DNA from 2 places in the Paenibacillus sp. P2(2022) genome. Region 2 is predicted to be linked to the other one. Evidence: riboswitches for the same ligand, from Rfam matches in the RefSeq annotation. Region 2 holds a riboswitch; the other holds the start of a gene.
What was found. Region 2 has a riboswitch for S-adenosylmethionine ahead of MMB75_RS17390 (methionine ABC transporter ATP-binding protein). Riboswitches for the same ligand answer to the same signal wherever they lie in the genome.
Positions count from the first base shown of each region.

Region 1: another riboswitch for S-adenosylmethionine. It lies ahead of metA (homoserine O-acetyltransferase MetA); the one in region 2 lies ahead of MMB75_RS17390 (methionine ABC transporter ATP-binding protein).

Region 1 is NZ_JAKWFI010000002.1:292,905-302,689, reverse strand. It holds gene MMB75_RS08575 (cation:proton antiporter) at 1-842, shown strand, start outside; gene MMB75_RS08570 (YitT family protein) at 927-1,790, shown strand; gene mqnC (cyclic dehypoxanthinyl futalosine synthase) at 1,937-3,070, opposite strand; gene MMB75_RS08560 (aminotransferase class I/II-fold pyridoxal phosphate-dependent enzyme) at 3,411-4,589, opposite strand; gene MMB75_RS08555 (PLP-dependent transferase) at 4,586-5,770, opposite strand; gene metA (homoserine O-acetyltransferase MetA) at 5,895-6,812, opposite strand; SAM riboswitch class I at 6,930-7,055, opposite strand; gene corA (magnesium/cobalt transporter CorA) at 7,605-8,540, shown strand; gene MMB75_RS08540 (HRDC domain-containing protein) at 8,661-9,668, opposite strand.
Region 2 is NZ_JAKWFI010000005.1:91,824-101,608, reverse strand. It holds gene MMB75_RS17420 (NAD(P)/FAD-dependent oxidoreductase) at 1-548, shown strand, start outside; gene MMB75_RS17415 (YuzB family protein) at 666-923, opposite strand; gene MMB75_RS17410 (NifU family protein) at 1,012-1,257, shown strand; gene MMB75_RS17405 (SDR family oxidoreductase) at 1,349-2,113, opposite strand; gene MMB75_RS17400 (MetQ/NlpA family ABC transporter substrate-binding protein) at 2,257-3,099, opposite strand; gene MMB75_RS17395 (methionine ABC transporter permease) at 3,174-3,842, opposite strand; gene MMB75_RS17390 (methionine ABC transporter ATP-binding protein) at 3,839-4,861, opposite strand; SAM riboswitch class I at 4,998-5,136, opposite strand; gene MMB75_RS17385 (Cthe_2314 family HEPN domain-containing protein) at 5,267-5,986, opposite strand; gene MMB75_RS17380 (UbiD family decarboxylase) at 6,042-7,808, opposite strand; gene MMB75_RS17375 (COX15/CtaA family protein) at 7,938-8,870, opposite strand; gene MMB75_RS17370 (thioredoxin family protein) at 9,086-9,430, opposite strand; gene MMB75_RS17365 (DUF2515 family protein) at 9,666-9,785, shown strand, end outside.

The DNA of each region.
Region 1 (9,785 bases), on a different contig from region 2:
CAATATCATCCAGTGCGATTGCAGCCAAGGTGCTAGTCGATCTCAAGCGTACCGCTAATGCTGAAACAGAAATGATTTTAGGTATTATTATGTTTGAGGATGTTTTCCTCGCCGTCTACATCTCCATCCTCTCCGGATTGGTTCTTAGCGACTCTTCCTCGCTCGGGGGTGTACTGCTATCGGCACTCATCGCACTTGGCTTTATGCTTGCAGTTATTATTATCGGTCGAAAGGCCGTCCCTCTGCTAAATCGGATTCTCCGTATCCGCTCCAATGAGGTATTCGGCCTCGTTGTTTTTGGCTCACTGTTTCTGGTGGCTGGTTTTTCAGAAACGATCCATGTAGCAGAAGCTATTGGAGCCCTGCTGGTCGGTCTGGTACTGGCCGAAACGGAACACGCCAAACGGATTGAGCATTTAATTGTTCCTTTCCGCGATTTCTTTGGTGCCCTGTTCTTCTTCAGTTTCGGACTGTCCATTGATCCGCTGTCTCTAGGAGGTAACGCCATATGGCTTGCGCTGGCAGCAGTCCTTCTCACACTACTTGGTAACATTTGGGCGGGTATGCTGGCTGGGCGTACAGCGTCCCTATCTCCCAAAGCATCCGCAAATATCGGTTTGACTATTGTGGCGCGAGGCGAATTTTCGATCATCATGGCCAACTTGGGTAAAGAAGGCGGTTTGCTTGATATTGTTCAACCTTTTGCAGCCATCTATGTACTCATACTGGCCATTCTTGGACCGCTTCTGACAAAGCAGTCAAAGCCTATCTTTAATATGCTAAACAAAATATTCAAATTTAAGGACCCTCGCTTACGAAAGGAAGAAAGCAAATCGGCGTAACTGTAAAAGCTGGATACGACAATCCATAGGAGGGAAGGCTATGCCGCACGTTGTAAAACATGCCGAAACTTTATGAGGCGGCTTGTGAAGCCCGCTTCAGGAGATGCGAGCAGGTTCCCTGTCTTTTATACGGTAATTGGCGGAATTACGGCATCCGTCGGTCTGGAATTGTTTTTACATCCGCATGATATGATCGCTGGAGGCGTTACGGGAATCTCCAGACTCATGTCGCTTTATACACAGGAGCATTTTGGGTTACTGCTATTCATTTTAAACTTGCCACTAATGCTGCTGTATTCTTTGTCTACTCACAAACCCATGCTGCTTCGCGCACTCCCCGGCTTGTTTGCCTTTTCAGGCTCAGCCATCATTCTCTCGCCTTTTCCGGCAGTGAGTGGCCATCCGGTCGTATGCGCTTTGGGAGGCGGAATCTGTATTGGGCTTGGGGCAGCGCTGACAGCTCGTCACGGAGGGTTGCTTGATTCATTAGGACTCAGCGAATCTGACGATGGCCGTCCATCCACTTTGTTGCTAATTCATCGGAAAATTCCGTTAATACAGATCGTAATGTTGTGTAATGGCCTGCTGCTCATTACGGCTGGTTTTGTGTTAGGCTGGGAGCCAGCCCTCTATTCCGCCTTATCCTGTCTCGCTGCCTATGAAACGACTCGGCTGATGTTTACTGGTCTGAGACGCATGGTCTGTGTTGTCAGCAAAAAACAGCCAACTGTCGAAGATGCCATATATCGCAGGTTGCGTTTACACAGCACACCTATTGAAGGTTCTGCCGCCCAGATAAAGGGCAAGATTAAAAGCGAATCAGATAAAAAAGAACAAATGGTCATCATTTACAGTGTTCATCTTTTGGATTTGCAGCGCTTTAAGGCGGCCATCCAAATGGCAGACCCACAGGCTGAGATCATGTATATGAAGCGATTGGAAACGTAGCAAAGCCCAAATATATTAACCATAATAGAAAAAAGATTAAAGATATTGTAGTATTCACTCTTCCGCACAAAAACGCTTATCTTCACTATCCTTGTACATAGGATAGTGAAAGATAAGCGTTTTATAATGTACGATATTAGCTGATATTAATTTTGCATAATAAAGTCATGCTCAATACTGCTGGCACTGTCAAAAGTACGAATAATATCATAACGGGTATTGCGCTGTGCCGGAATGTGACCCGTCTCACGGATCAACTGTAAAATGGATTCGATGTTAACCTTATACGTTGCGCCTGCAGCGGAAACTACATTTTCCTCAATCATGGTGCTGCCAAAATCATCACACCCGTAGTACAGTGATTTTTTACCGATTTCCGGTCCCATCGTTACCCATGAAGACTGGATATGCTTGATGTTATCCAAAACAAGACGACTGATCGCTACAGTCTTCAAATATTCCTCTGGCGTCTGGCGTTCTTTCTTCAAATTAGTGTTGTCTGGTTGGAAGGTCCAAGGAATAAAGGCCAGAAATCCTTCAGAATTATATTTGTTTTCAATGCATTCGTCCTGAGCATCACGGACACGCAGCAAATGCAGCGCACGCTCCTCCATCAGCTCGCCAAATCCGATTACCATGGTAGCCGTTGTGTTCATCCCAACCTTGTGAGCTGTTTGCATGACATCCATCCAATCACGCCAGGAGCCTTTGAGACGGCTAATTTTGCGGCGTGTACGGTCATCCAAAATTTCTCCGCCTCCACCCGGCAGCGAATCCAATCCAGCTTCATGAATGGCTCGGATCGTTTCCTCCATGGATAGGCCGGATTTTTCCTTCATTTTGTGAATTTCAGCTGGTGAGAAGGAGTGCATTGTAATATCTGGAAAACGTTCCTTAATAGCTTTCAGCAAATCGGTATAATAGCTGAACGGCAGGTTTGGATTTACACCGCCTTGCATTAAGATTTCGGTGCCACCTACATCCTGCGTTTCCTTAATTTTTTGGAAAATCACCTCATCCGGCAAAACATAACCTTCATCGGAACCCGGTCTGCGGTAAAAAGCGCAAAAGCGGCAGTATACGTCACACACGTTCGTATAGTTAATATTTCGTCCGATGACGAAGGTTTTTATGGGATCGGGATGCATGCGATTCATGACTTTATTCGCCGCATGACCTATTTTTTCAACCTCGTCTGATTCGAACAAAGCAACGGTATCCTCTAAATTCAGGCGTTCGCCGCGCAGGGCTTTATCTAAAATATGGTCGATTACACTCATGGTGTATCCTCCTTCGCTGTCACAGGGCGACGAAATGAAAGACAGGACTTATGAACGAGAATGCTTTCACAAACCTGCGTTCGAACCCTGCCGTAATGTATGTTCATGACTAGCCTTGTATGTTGTCTGTGCTATTTAGCATAGTAAAACCTAATGATAATACTAACATATCTTTTGGTAAGGAACCATACTTAGACTGAAAAGTGCCTTTTTTCACACTGTCTATCATGTCTTTCATATAGAAAACAGCAAGTCTCCTGAATACCGGAAACCTGCTGCTTAGGGCTGTACCTATTTGCTTCCTTCGTATAACGTTGAGATGCTATGGGCGTCTAACATTCTAGCTCAGCGCCTCATCCAGATCACGGATCAGGTCATCAATGTCCTCCAGACCTACGGAGAAACGAAGTAGTCCGTCTGTAATCCCGCGCTCCAACCGTACACTTTGCGGCATTGCCGCATGTGACATCATTGCTGGGTACGACAAAATACTTTCCACAGCTCCCAGACTCACCGCCACAATGGGAATACGTACGCGACTGAGGACCTCTTTTGCACGTTCACCCGAACCCACATCAAACGATATCACTGCACCATAACCGCTCGATTGACTCTCATGAATCACACGCCCTGGATGATTTTCCAGGCCCGGATAGTATACCGCTTCAATGTCATTGCGCTCGTTTAGCCAATTGGCAAGCTTAGCTGCACTTTTTTCGCTGTGAGCCATACGCGCCTCCAGTGTCTTCATACCACGCATGAGCAGCCAAGACTCTTGCGGTGCCAGCACAGTACCTAATCCATTTTGAAGCTGCTTGATTTGTCTCCCCAACGATTCGGTACGAGCTACCGCAAGCCCTGCCAGTACGTCGCTGTGTCCACCCAAAAACTTGGTCGCACTGTGCAATACAATATCGACTCCCTGCTCAATCGGACGTTGATAATAAGGTGTCATAAAAGTATTATCCAACAACGTCAAAAGTCCATTATCCCTAGCCCAAGAGGTTATTCCAGCTACATTGGTAATTTTGAGGGTCGGATTAGATGGGGTTTCCATATACACAGCCCTTGTATTTTCCTGCAACGCCTCTTTCACAAGGTTGAGATCCGTCATGTCAACGAAGGTCGTTTCGATATTCATCCGTTTCAAGATGGAGGTCAGCAGTCGATATGTTCCTCCATATACGTCCTCCGAAACAATGACATGATCACCAGCGGATAAGAGCATAAATGTAGTGGAGATAGCAGCCATACCTGATGCAAAGGCAAAACCACAAGCTCCACCTTCTAATAAGGCGATATAATCTTCCAATGCTTGTCGTGTCGGATTACCTGATCGGCTATAATCATGCTGTGGAGGATTAAAAATATCATGATGGTGAAAGGTCGAAGCTTGATAGATCGGGACACTTGATGCCCCTGTAACACTATCAATTTCAGAGCCAAAATGCAGCAGCTTGGTTGCGAATTTCCGCCCTTTGTCCAGATCCTCTCCGATCTTCCTCGCATCCTCTATCATTGCTGCTCCCCTCCTTCTACTTCTTGACGTGCCGCTTCCAGTGCCGAACGCAAATCTTCAATCAGGTCATCTGTATGCTCGATACCTACGGAGAAACGAAGCAACCTGTCATCTACCCCGACTGCATCCCGAATTTCTGCCGGTATGTCCGCATGTGTCTGCACAGCAGGATAGGTCATTAGCGATTCCACACCGCCTAGACTTTCGGCAAACGCAATAAGCTTAATATGACGAAGCAAAGGCTCCACATAGCGAGCATCCTTTACTTTGAAAGAGAAAATACCCGTGTTTCCGCTGGATTGTTTATTTTGTATCTCACGACCTGGATGGCCCTCAAGCGCCGGGTAAAATACTTCCGCCACTGCTGGATGCGTCAGTAAATAATTAGACAACACCGTAGCATTATGCTCATGTCGATCCATACGTAGCGCTAACGTCTTCATCCCCTTCATCAACTGATAGCAGTCGCTTGGGGAAAGCACGGCCCCTATGGAATTGTGCAGGAAGGAAATTTCAGCTGACAGCTCTTTTCCTTTGCTTACAATCAACCCTGCCAGCACATCGTTGTGTCCGCCCAAATATTTGGTTGCGCTATGTACCACAATATCCGCACCAAGTTCCAATGGCCGCTGGAAATATGGTGTTAGCAGCGTATTATCTACAATAGTAAGCAACTCATGTTGTGATGCCCATGTAGCCACCGCTTGAATATCAGTAATCATCATTAACGGATTGGTAGGCGTTTCTATGAATACGGCTTTGGTATTCGGTCGACATGACTGTTGGAGTGCTTCGAGATCGTTTGTATCCACATAAGTTGCGGTCACACCAAATTTGGATAAAATACGCTCTAGCAAACGATAGGTCCCGCCATAAAGATCCAGCGATACAATGAGGTGGTCTCCCTGTCCAAACAAAGCAAATACCGTTTGCAGCGCTGCCATACCTGAGCTGCAAGCAAAGCCTGCATCACCAGATTCAAGTGCAGCAGCAGCCTCTTCCAGTACCTTTCGCGTGGGATTAATCGTCCGAATGTAATCAAACCCTGTGCTTTGACCCAGACGGGGATGGCGGAACGCCGTAGATTGGTAAATCGGGTAATTAACAGCCCCGGTTACTGGCTCCTCTACTGAACCGATTTGTGCCAATCTGCTTTCGATTCTCCACTGCTTATCACTCATATGAATCCTCCTGTTCACTTCCATAGTAGGTGCTATAACATATGCTGCAAAAATGGATGTCCAAGACTATACTGCTGCGCTACTGCAAGGTGGTACTGTATAAGGGTAAACTACAAGCCCATTTTTAAATCTGAGGTCCGATATCATAAGGTGTTTCTTGGTATACATAATAGTTAAGCCAATTTGAAAATAATAAATTGGCATGAGCCCGCCAGATCGAGGGCGGTATGCGTCCAGGATCATCATTAGGATAATAATTTTTGGGGACGTCAATATCCAGTCCTTTGGCTATATCGCGATCGTATTCCCATTTCAGCGAAAGTGGGTCATATTCAGAATGCCCTGTTACAAAAATTTGTTTACCATCAAGCGTGGCTACCAGGTACACTCCAGCTTCCTCGGATTCGGATAAAACTTCTAATTCGGCAATATGGTCAATATCTTCCCGCCGAACCTCGGTATGCCGAGAGTGGGGAGCATAAAACAGTTCATCAAAGCCGCGTAGCAGTTTCACTTTAGGTTTAATAACGGTGTGTGGGAATACCCCAAAGCATTTGGTATCGAGCCCGTATTTCGGAACATTGAAATGATGGTATAAGCCTGCCTGTGAGGCCCAACAGATATGCATGGTCGAAGTAACATTTGTTTTCGTCCACTCAAAGATTTGCCGGATCTCCTCCCAGTAGGTCACATCCTCAAACTCAAGTTGTTCTACGGGGGCTCCTGTAATAATCATGCCGTCAAAACGACTGTTCTTGATCTCATCAAACGTTTTATAAAACATGTTCAAATATTCTTGCGATGTATTTTTAGATACATGTGACTTCATATGCACCAACGTGACATCCACTTGTAACGGCGTATTGCCGACCAGACGCAACAGTTGGGTTTCCGTTGTTTCCTTCGTAGGCATCAAATTCAAAATGGCGATGCGCAACGGACGAATATCCTGATGATAAGCCAGGCTTTCGTCCATTACGAAAATATTTTCGCCCTCCAGTACTTCCTTAGCAGGCAGTGTATCTGGAATTTTAATCGGCATGTAAACTCACTCCTTGATCGGTAAGTTGTGCGAAAATCGTCTGGTAGAGATGCCGGGCATATAATAAAAAGACCTTTCTCGGTTAGAGAAAGGTCATATTTGTATCCATATGCGCCTCTCTCATCTGTCAGGGCTACGCTTCTTTGTACAAAGCGCGAGTCCTGCAAGAATTAGCACCGTGCGATAAAATCGCCGGTTGCCGGGTATCATCGGGCTAGTCCCTCCACCTGCTCTTGATAAGATTTCGCTATATTCATTTTGGGTTCACAAAGTTCTTGTTGTTCACTTTAATGCATCGGCTGGGCTTCGTCAAGATGGACTTGTAAATTTGTGCCCTGCATTCACATTTTGTCTACCTTTTCCATAGGTTAAATCATATGCCCCCTTTCGCAGAAGCTCATATGACTGCTGTTGATTTAGCCCATGATTTTGCCCTTGAAAGGCCGTAGGCCGAGCGTTATACTATACAAGTGCTAATAGGCAAAAATACGGTGCAACAGTGTAGATTAGAGTGTTTTCTTCGATACTGTGGCAACCTAAAAAAGAACATTTGTGAGGTGAATCCGGAATGGAAGGCGACCCGAGTCCGAATAGGCGGCGATCCCTGAACAACAGCATAGGAATGACTTCAGCTTGCCGAAAGACGGGACGCCAGGCTCCGCATGCTCCAAAAGCCTTCTGCTTTTGATGGTATGCACGCTTACCCGCACCGGCTAACTGGCTAACTGAGTCCATTCCTTATGCTTAAGGTAAACGTATTTCCGTTACGACGGAGCATAAGGAGTGACATATATGAAAATCCGTTTGGTTAACAACGGGGTTTTTACCCCTGTCGAAGAAATTGAAATGGCGCTCACTGCACCGGCAGAAGGCTTTTATTGGATTGATGCCGATGTCGAGGATCTGACAGTGCTTCAGCCCTTATTTTCTATGCATGATCTTGCAGTAGAAGACTGTTTGAGTGAAGAAGAACAGCGTCCAAAGATTGAAATTTATGAAAGCCATTATTTTATCGTTGTAAATAGTATTCGTTTTGATGATGAAGAAATATTTTTGCGTGCTTTGAACATTTTTCTCGGCCGCCATTTTATCATTACGGTGACCAAGCAGAAAATCAATGAGCTTCGTACTCTCAAGCCTATGCTGTGGGAGCAGGAAGTTAGCCAGCCTGACCGTTTTATGTATCTGTTGGTCGATTTGATCGTTGATAACTATTTTCTGGTTGGTGACCGGATTGAAGTTCGTATTGAAAAGCTGGAAGAAGACATTCTAATGCATACGAAAAAGTCGCACTTGAACGAAATCATCGGATTGCGCAGTGAGATTCTATGGCTAAAAAAAGTGCTCGGCCCGCAAAAGGAAGTCATCAATACCCTGAACAAACGGGATTTGCGGCTTATCGACGATCAACTACAAAAATATTTTAGCGACATTTATGAAAATGCTGTGAAAATTTCGGAGACTTTCGAAACTTATCGCGACTTGATGGGGAACCTTAGAGAAGCTTATCAGTCAAGTATCGCCAACCGTGCTAATGAAATCATGCGTGTGTTTACCGCCATTACAACCGTATTTATGCCGTTGACGGTCATTACCGGAATATATGGGATGAACTTTGATAATATGCCTGAGCTTCATACACGTTATGGTTATTTTGTCGTCATTGGGATTATGGTGGCACTAGGTGTCAGTATGTTCTGTATTTTCCGCAAGAAGGATTGGGTTTGAATTATTTGGTTTTCAAGCTTGGTCATCAAAAGCAGCAGCCGAGTCCTATGAGGAACTCGCTGCTGCTTTTTTTATGCTGCACCTTATTTGTACTTTAGGACACTTTCAATCGTCTCTATATTATCCAACATGTCGGTCAGGTACCTCCTGATGGCGGAACCGTATACGAATCAGTCGCAGTCGCTCATAAATTTGATCCAGCCCTGCTTCCGTCGCTTTTTCTTCTCCATACACTTTTAGCATAATGGGCTTGAGCAGCGTATCTCCCAACTCTGCATAAGCAGACCAGATGGCTGCCTGCTCCTCCTCTGATACATGTGCCAATTCCTTGCGGATCAGCTTCTCCATATCCATTCCATCCCTATCCAAATGCTCCACAGCTTCAATCATTTCTCGACGGTGCAAGCCTGTCTTCATTCCGATATGCTCCAGTGAAAGACCGTCCGAAATGCCCTCGATAATCGCTCTAGTCAGGCTAAACTTATTCAGTTCCTGTCTGTACTGGTTTTCTTTTTGCTTGTACAGCCATGACAAAAAAACTTCTTCTTCAAGTGTCTCTGTTACCCAGTTCAGCGGAAAGGGCGTGGTCCGATCATTTTGTTTCGTTATAGCCAATAGCTCCGTCCCATATTGCGACACCTTACCCAGGCCCATACCAGGTAGTTCTAACAATTCTTCTTCGGTATGAGGAAGATAGACGCTGATGAGTCGAAGTAGTCGATTCGTAGCGATAAAATAAGGTGCTTTTCGCTCAGTTGCTGCCTTTTGCCGTCTCCACAATGTTAATTGTTCATACACTTCATCACGCGGAAACAAATCACTATAGCAATACAGCTTTTGTAGCGTTTGTCCACGTCCTGATGATCCTTCTTGCTCATGAAAAACGCCATGAATTAGAGGCCTGTAGCCCTCAGCCATCTTGAGTGCCAGCTCATGACGGTATACATGCAGTAATTCCTGCCACAAACTGCCTTCATACCAAAGGTCGTCTATACTTTCATCTGGTACATGATGTGTGCTCCAGCCTGCACTCCATCCCCCTTCATGTTGTCCGATCCATACCTGCGCAAAGTCCTCACAGCCCTGTTCATTCCGTTTGGACAAGCGATTTAAAAATACAATCTCCATGGTTCTTCCTCCCTCATAAGGTTAAAATGACTGACTCGCACAATACACAAACGTAAAAAAAAGCACCTATCCTGCGTATTCGCAAGAAAGGTGCTTCCCTTTTTGATCCGTACTATG
Region 2 (9,785 bases):
GGGGCGAGCGGGTTCTATCAGCATTTCCGCAACGTTTGTCTGCTTATGTACATGCCTGGTTCAAGGAGCATCAAGTGAATGCGCTGAATCACGTTGCGGTTTCCCGTATTGAGCCAGGGGCTATTTACAACCGTAATGAGCCAATTATGACCGATGCTGTAGTATGGACAGCCGGGATTCAGCCCGTTAAAATTGTGCAGGATTTAGCAGTTCCTAAAGACCCTCAGGGTCGCATCGTGCTAAATGAATATTATCAAATACCGGATCATCCTGAAGTGTACGTCGTCGGAGACTGTGCGAGCCTTCCTTACTCTCCAAGCGCTCAGGCGGCAGAGGTGCAAGGTGAGCAGATTGCCCACATTGTACGCGACCTATGGAAAGGCCAAACGCCTCACCCGCATCCTTTAAAGCTACGTGGTACATTAGGTGCACTTGGCAAGAAGGCCGGGTTTGGTTATGGCTTTATGGGCAGTACCTCTTTGCGTGGACGAGTGCCGCGTCTGCTGAAGAGCGGTGTGCTCTGGAAGTCCAAACGCCATTTTGGCTAATTGGATACTCAACAAACAAAGAAGACCTGCTTCCAGAGCAGGTCTTCTTTGTTGTTGCATCTATGAATAATACATATTTCCTACAAGAGGAAGCTGGCTTGCCGATGACTTCTATTTTTAATCCAAATCCAGGTTGTCCCATGCTTCGGCTTCTTTAATTTTGTTTAGAATCACTTCGTACAGAAGCTCTGCTGAATCTGCGGATACAATTTCACCATTAACCATCGCATAAGGCTCAGCGTTACACTGACCGCAATTGCTTAGGCAGCCGTATTCAATCACATCATAATCCGGGTTCTGTTCTAGTTTGGACATAATCTCATCGGTACCAAAATGCATATTACTGGTGCAAAATTCAATAATAGGTCTTAACATTTTTTTCACCTGCTTTGGATGACGGGCATTTTAATTTGGCCCGCTTTGTAATATAATAAATAAGGTATAGGAAAGGAGTTGAATTCTAATGAGCGAAGCACAAAGCGTTCAAATGTATGATGAAGTAGCAGACGTACTGGATAAGCTCCGTCCGTTCCTGCAACGCGATGGCGGTGACGTTGAGCTGGTTGACGTTGAAGATGGTATCGTTAAGCTGAAGCTGGTAGGCGCTTGCGGCAGTTGCCCAAGTTCTACAATTACGCTGAAGGCAGGGATTGAACGCGCTCTTCTCGAAGAAGTCGAAGGCGTCCAAGAAGTGGTACAAGTATTCTAATGCTTGATGCATAATGATCAGAGAGTCTTGACTTCGGTAACGAAGCTCAAGACTCTTTTTTGTGTTACAACGTCTAAAGGATCTCTCGATCTTATATGGTTGGCCGAATGGGGTCCAACCCTCCGGACACATCCATAATATTACCCGTTATAAAATCCGAATGCTCCTCACACAAATAGGCGATCACTCGCGCAATGTCCTCTCCGCTTCCTGGACGCCCACGCGGTGTCTCTGTATCCTGCATGCCGATGACATCGGCAATCGACTTTTCCTTGTTCGCTCCTCGGATATCCCCGGGACAGATCATATTGACCGTGATGCCATAGGGAGCTTCCTCTACAGCTAGTGACTTCGTAAAAGACACCAGCCCCACCTTAGCAGCTGCGTAGACGGCGCGATGCGGCCAAGCCCTTGCTTCTCCAGCATGACCAAAGCCAAAATGAATAATACGTCCCCATTGCTGGCTACGCATGTGCGGCAATACCAAATGATCCAGCAACATGGTACCGACCAGATTCCCCTGTATCATGGCATGAATTTCAGCTACACTATAATCCGCAAACAGACGGCGTTCCCGGATGAACGGTCCGGCATTATTCACCATAATATCGACTCCGCCCAGCCGATCCTGCACTTCACCGATCAGCCTGGTGATATCTTCCTGAACCGAGATATCTGCTTGTAAAGACAGGCAGCGTACTCCCTTAGACTCAATTACCCGCTTAAGCGCTTCGGCTTCAGCCTGGCTATGGACATAATTCAGGGCAATGTCACAACCTTCATCAGCCAGACGCAGAGCGGTCATTTTACCTAAACCTTTGGCACTACCCGTTATGAGTGCGACTTTGTCTCTCAACAGTTTTCCTCCTCTTCACAGAGAACGGTCACCCCCAAGTATAAAATATTTAAGCAATCCCTACAACTCCAACCAAAAAGAAACCCCAGTCCTCTTGTTCAAGAGAAGCTGGGGTTTACGTTCAGCGCATTCTTAGTTTCTGCTTAAAATGCAGGGATAATTGCGCCTTGATATTTGTCTTCAATGAATTTTTTAGTTTCTGGAGATTGCAAAGCTTTAAGCAGTTTTTGGATCGCTTCGGAATCTTTATTATCAGGACGTGCTACCAGTACGTTAGCATATGGTGAATCTTTGTCTTCCAGTGCCAATGCATCCTTGGTCGGATTCAGCTTGGCTTCCAAAGCGTAGTTCGTGTTGATCAACGCAATATCCACTTCAGGCAACTGACGTGGCAGCATAGCTGCTTCCAAAGTTTTAAATTCCAGATTTTTCTTGTTTTCAGTAATATCTTTTACGGTAGCTTCAATGTTGCTTGCGTCCTTCAGCTTGATCAGACCTTGTTTCTCCAACAGCAACAATGCACGGCCTCCATTGGTCGCATCGTTCGGAATCGCTACTGTTGCACCGTCTGGAAGTTCATCAAGCTTTTTATATTTTTGAGAGTAGATACCGAATGGTTCCAGATGAACCGCGCCAACAGAAACCAGATCCATTTTACGCTCTTTATTCATCACATTCAGGTAAGGTACATGTTGATAAAAGTTAGCATCCAGTTGCTTGTCAAACAATTGTACGTTCGGCTGTACATAGTCGTTAAACTGAACGACTTGAAGACGAACCCCTTCTTTTTCCAACTGAGGCTTGATCGCTTCCAAAATTTCCGCATGTGGCACAGGAGAAGCTCCAACTTTCAGCTCGACTTCACGCGGTGACCCGCCTGTATTTTCGGCCGCATTGTTTGTATCCGATGTTGTGCTCTTTGTACCGCAAGCAGCCAGTACCGCAATTAATGTCAAGCTCAATACAGCCAATACCCATTTCTTCATGTTGTTACCCCTCCAATAATTTGTAATATTCAGGATCAGACGTCCTGATCAATAAGGATATCTATATGTTTTCCCTATTTTCGAGTATAATGCCGCACAAGGCGATCTCCTGCCATTTGCAGCAGTTGTACCAATACGATCATCAGCACGACCGCAACGATCATTACAGCCGTTTCGTAACGATAATAGCCGTAGTTGATAGCCAGCGTACCCAGTCCACCGCCTCCGATCATACCGGACATTGCCGTGTAAGATACGAGTGTAACGACGGTAATAGTTAATGCGGCGAGCAGGCCCGGCAGTGCCTCACGTAACAGCACACGCCGGATAATTTGTCCTGTCGAAGCCCCCATCGCTTGTGCAGCCTCAATGACACCCTTGTCCACTTCACGCAGAGACGTTTCGACAAGACGTGCGAAGAAAGGAGCAGCACCGATAACCAATGGCGGAATGGTTCCCAGCACCCCGGTCGAGGTACCTACCAACGATCGTGTAAAAGGAATAAGTGCGACGATCAAGATGATAAATGGTACGGAACGCAAAATGTTAACGACGAAAGATAATACAACGTATATCACCTTCATCAGAGTCAACGAGGAACGGCTTGCCAGAAACAACAATATACCGAGCGGCAAACCAATAACGAGGGTGAACAATGCAGATGCCCCGAGCATCTGAAGGGTTTCCAGAGTAGAATTCCCTAGCTCTTCCCAACTCACTTGCGAAAAATCAAGTTCGCTCATTGTCCGATCACCTCCACATCGAGTCCTTGCCCTGACACTTCGCGCAGCGTATGTTCTATATCTGAATGGTTTCCTTCAAAACGAACGATCAGCTGTCCATACGGTACGTTTTTAATCGTAGAGATGGTGCCCTGTAAGATTGCAAAATCAACCCCCGTACTTCGAGCCGTACGCGATAGAATTGCATCATAAGTTTTACTGCCCAAGAAGGAGATACGTACCACCTGTGCCGATTCGCCGCTACCTGCTGCTGCAATCGCTGCTTGTAATTCCTCAGGATGTTCTGCCTCCCGCTGGATAAAATCCTTAGTTACCTGATGCTGTGGCTTCAAAAACACTTCCGCCACCGGACCTTGCTCCACGATATCGCCCTGATGAATGACGCCAACTCGATCACATATACTTTGAATCACATGCATCTCATGAGTAATCAATACGATGGTCAAATTAAAGCGCTGGTTAATATCCAACAGCAATTTCAGGATAGACCCTGTCGTCTGCGGATCAAGCGCAGACGTCGCTTCGTCACACAGCAGCACATGCGGATCACTAGCCAGTGCCCGTGCAATCCCTACCCGCTGCTTCTGTCCACCTGAGAGCTGTGACGGATATTTTCCACTGTGTTCTTTCAGTCCCACCAATTCCAGCAGCTCGCGAACTTTCTTGTCTAGCTCCTGCTTTGGGGTATTTACCAGCCGCAATGGAAATGCAATGTTGTCATACACTGTCGCCGAAGACAACAAATTAAAATGTTGAAAAATCATTCCGATTTTTCGGCGTTGCTTCTGTAACTGGGCTTGACTCACAGTCACAAGGTTAACCCCATCTACCCATACTTCGCCTGAAGTAGGGCGTTCCAATAAATTAATACAGCGGATCAACGTACTTTTGCCCGCCCCGGAATGACCAATCACCCCGAATATTTCTCCACGCTTTATAGAAAGGTTCAACCCGGACAACGCATTAACGCGTCGGTTACCTTTACCATAATGCTTGGTTAATTGCTTAAGCTCTATCAACGTGCTGCGACCTCCTTCACTTCTTTCTTACCCTGTTAACCAGTTATCATCTCTCGGGATTGTATAAAATCACTATTTATTTATACAAAAAAGAGCCCCTTTCACAGAATGAAAAGGGCCCCACCTTGCGAACCTTTTCTCATCTGCCAAAATCGCTATAACTCTAGCGGTTTTGTAGGAATTAGCACCATATGTTCCCTCCCGGTGCATTACACCGGGAAAGAACGGGTTGCCGGGCTTCATCGGGCCAGTCCCTCCACCTCTCTGGATAAGAAAAATATGTTAAACTCCAGCTTTAGCTGTCCGTTAAGTTTATATAAAAAAAATAATTCAAGCATTTTTCTGAAACTAGGTTTCAGTATAGATAGTTTACATTGCTTTGTCAAAGGATATTTTCTGTCATAATTATGGGCGCACTGCCCGGTTCTCCCATTGTTTCGCAGTATAAGAAAATGCTTTTGATAGCGACTGGCATACCATTTCCAAGCCCTGCTGCAAATCTTCCAGATGGTGATCAAGGTCCTCCAGTTGGATTTTTCCATATAAAGCACGGTGACGTTGCCAGAGATCGTCCTGCATTTCCGTGTTCATATAATGTATTTCCGTATTTCGACGCTTACGCAAGCGATTGATGGCATCGTTGTATGTGTCCTTGATATCATTTAAATTATCAGTCAATACAGGATGCATTTTGAGATACTTGAGCTGTCTCAACACGGTAAAATACGAATAATGCGCCTTATACTGCCCTGTTTTTAAATCATACAAATCATTCATCCAATTACCAAGCTTATCCAAAATAGAGAATACCCGCACAAACCCATCCTTATAAAAGAAAACATACAAAGCATAATCGGATTTTTCATCCTTGCTCATATCTTCAGCGTATCCGGCTTTCACTTTCATACGGAAAAAGGCGGCAGCATGATGGCTCTGCTCCAGTTCATCCAAAGACGACATCAGACCACGTGTTAAAATATCCGCCTTCCGAAAGTCATGGGTAGGATCACCACTGGCCTGGATTTGCAGTTCCAGCAAATGTAACATGTCTGACATGCTATTCATGGCATCCAGCAGGACGCCATGATTTTCACGTGGGGGCTCGCCCAACAGCTTGCGTATCATGCTTCACGCCTCCTTCATATCTGTAAAATCCGGCTGTTAGATGCTTGAATAGGCGTCAAGCGAAATAACTCGTCCACCGTTGATCTACAAGCTTAACTATATCCTCACGCGGTAGCACCTCATCAGGGTAGCCTGGCTTCATACGTGCATCCACTATAATCGGCAGCTTATAGTTCAGGTGATGCAAACGTACTTCGCTGTCGGCGTACATATCTGTAGCCGGGTTAAAGCGTGTGAATACCGTCCACAGGAACGAGGCTTGGGAGCGAACAACTTCTTTGGCATCGTCCACGATAAAGACAAGCGGCCACTCTTGCTCACCCGCAGCTAATCGCTCCAATACACGCGCAGCGAGTTCAGGCTCCTGCTCAAAGGACGAGCCGGATATAACGAGGCAACCTCCGCAATAGGGTTCGATTTCACGAATTCCCGGCAGATCGCCGCCTTCATAAACACGAGGCAATTCACGCACAGGCTCGCCTACCCCCATCAGAATCGCCTTGCTGCCGTGATTCAGCTTGCGGCCCGTGTAATCGAGTGTATCGTGAGACGTATGGTTAAAAATAAACAAATCTCTGGCTGGATTAAATCGCTCCAAAATGGTTTCTAGCAACAGGTTAAAGTCGGATAAATCGATCACCCGATCCGTCAGCATCAGGAATTTGGTCAACGACAATTGACCTTGACCCAGAATGGTAAAGCCGGATACCAGCGCTTCACGGGAGTAGCTTTCACGTACGACTGCCGCTGCCAGCGCATGTACACCTGTTTCTGCATATGCCCATAACGACTTGACAGAAGGCATCACAAGCGGATAGGCGGGCGACAACAGACGTTGCAAAAATTCGCCGAGATAGTAGTCTTCCTGCCGTGGCTTACCTACAATGGTTGCCGGATAAATGGCATCTTTGCGGTGATGCATATGTTTGACATGAAACACAGGGAAATCATGTTGTAATGAGTAATAGCCAAAATGATCGCCAAACGGCCCTTCCGGGCGACGTTCATGAGGCGGCACATAGCCGCTGATCGCAAACTCGGCTTCTGCCGGAATGCGATGGCCTCCAAGCGGGTCTTCTGTCATGGGCAGCTTGCCCCCCATAATCAGAGAAGCCAGCAACAGCTCTGGCAAGTTTTCCGGGGCAGGAGCAATGGCAGACGCAATCAGAGCAGGCGGGCCACCGATGATGATCGTCGTAGGCAACGGCTCATTACGCAGCTCTGCCTCATGATAATGGAAGCCGCCGCCTTTATGGATTTGCCAATGAATCCCTGTCGTCTGATCATCATAAATCTGGATGCGATACATCCCCAAATTATGGTCCTTGGACTGGCCTGGCTTTTCGGTATACACGAGCGGAAGCGTAATGAACGGTCCTCCATCCTCGTGCCAACTGGTTACTCTAGGCAGCGGAGCCAGCGGAGCATCCGTACGGCGAACGCCCAATACAGGAGCTTCGTTATGAGATACTGTTTTTAGTCCTACTTTTAGCATGTCCTTAATCAGGCCACGTTCATTCCACAACGCTTTGGGTGTAGGTGGAAGCAGCGTCTTGGTCGCACCTACAATTGCATCCATCAGTTGCTCTGGACGAGGGCCAAAAGCCATGTCCACACGGCGATTCGTGCCAAACAAATTACTGGCGACAGGAAACGGGGTTCCTTTGACATTGGTAAACAGCAGTGCCGGACCTTCTTCCTCAATGACTCTCCGGTGGATTTCAGCCAGCTCCAAATAAGGATCGACAGGTGCTTCTATAATTTTAAGATCATTTTCTTTTCGCAGCGCTTCAATAAATTGGCGCAAATTCTGGTAGATCAACTGGATGATTCCTCCTAAGCAAATCAAGCCCTCGAGAAACTCGTGGGCCTGGTTTGTTTCTTATGATGTTATTATACGTGTTTCAACGCCTCTTGGGCAAAATACGTTTTATAATGATCTACGAAATGCTTAGGTACGCTGTGCTTGGGTCGGAACAAGCTTGCGGTCCGGTGACAATTGCCATACACGATAGCTCAGATAAGCCAAAATGGAGAACAACGATGCAATCACCAGCATATGTCCCAGCACGATAAACATATAAATTTCAGGTCTGTTGACGTACAGCAGGATAATGCCAATCACCACTTGAAGTATGATCAATACGACCGATACGACACCTAGGGTACGAATATCCCGGTGATTCGGGTGATAACGGTACGAGTAGTGACCCACAGCCAAAATAATGACGAACAGCAGTCCGGCTGAAATCTGATGAAGCAGCAGTGGAGATATGAAGCCCCCAATATTTACAACCTTCTGGATGACCGAATGACTAAGCAACGCTCCTGAATAAACAGCAATATAGGTATAGATCGTTGATAGCCATATAAAGTTACGATAGCCCCGACTGACACGCCCAGGAATCAGACGTGGAGTGTAGCGTGAATCCGCATGCTCCTGCCAGGCTCCCAGCGTCATCATAGTCGCACTGGCAAAAGCGATAAGCGCAAAGCCAAAATGCAGTCCCATGACTGCAGCCGATTGGGAGAAGATGACAGCCAACGCCCCCATCGCACCTTGTATGATAACAAACAATAGCGTAAGCAACGAGAATAGCTGTAAATCCTTCCGATGCTTCATAAACAGCAAAAAGCCGACAAACGAGGCGATAGAAAGAATTCCGGCCATGGCACTGACGGAGCGATGAGAGAACTCAATAAGGGACGCGATGGTATGTGCCGGAACCAGCTTACCATTACAAAGCGGGAATTCTCGTCCACAGCCGAGACCCGAATCCGTTCGCGTCACGACACCTCCACCGAAGGTAGCCAAAAACATGACAATACATGTTACGAGTGCCAGCCATTTTAATATTCTGATTTTGTTATTCAATGAATTCACCCGTATCCTTCCAAATATAATATTTATTCACTTTAGATGTTGTGAAATGATCACTTAAAGTAATTATAACTGATATATCGTTCCTTGACATACGAGCTTTGTTGACAAAATGTGAACGTGTCCGTAAGAAAGCCGCCTCCTTCGGAAGGAAGCGGCTTTCTGTATATCGTGATGATTAGGTTTCCCTTCGGAGCCCTCATACATACCGTTATCATTTATTTTGCCAAGTTAGCATGGACTTCTACAGCCCGGTCCAAAAACTGCTCGATTTCCTCGCGGGATTTACGCAGCCTGTTCACCAGACGTACCAGTTCTCGCCCTTCGCTGTAAGCGATAAAGCTGGGAATCCCTAGAACATTTTGCTCTTGACTGACACTTTCGGCCTGCTCTACATCAATTTCAATTAATGTAAGCTTGTCTGCATATTGTTGTTCCACATCAGGCATGAACGGATCAATAAAATGACAATCTCCGCACCAGTCCGCCTTAAACACAGCTACCGTTACACCTGAAGTGGATATTACCTTATTAAAGTCTTCATGAGAGACGATTTTTTGCATACATACTTCCTCCTTGAACTTCTTTTATGCAGGAAATCCTGTAGTTTCTATTGTAACGCCAAGTGAAGCTTTTGCACACTCCCCTATTATGCTCACATGCCGATTGGAAGCCCTCTCATTGAGGCATACTAAAGATATACTTAAGAATCCACATAAGCGACGACATTCTAACAGCATACCCAACATACTTAGTGGAATACGGGGATGCCTGCACTTGAAAGGAGGTTATTTAAACATGTCTCTCACCGAATGGCTCCATGTCGCATCTCGACAGCTTCAGGGAGGGCTCAAGCTACTCGGCTCCGTTCCGCGTTTTGCGGAGGAGGCATGGGAGGGCAAACGTGCGGCCTGGACC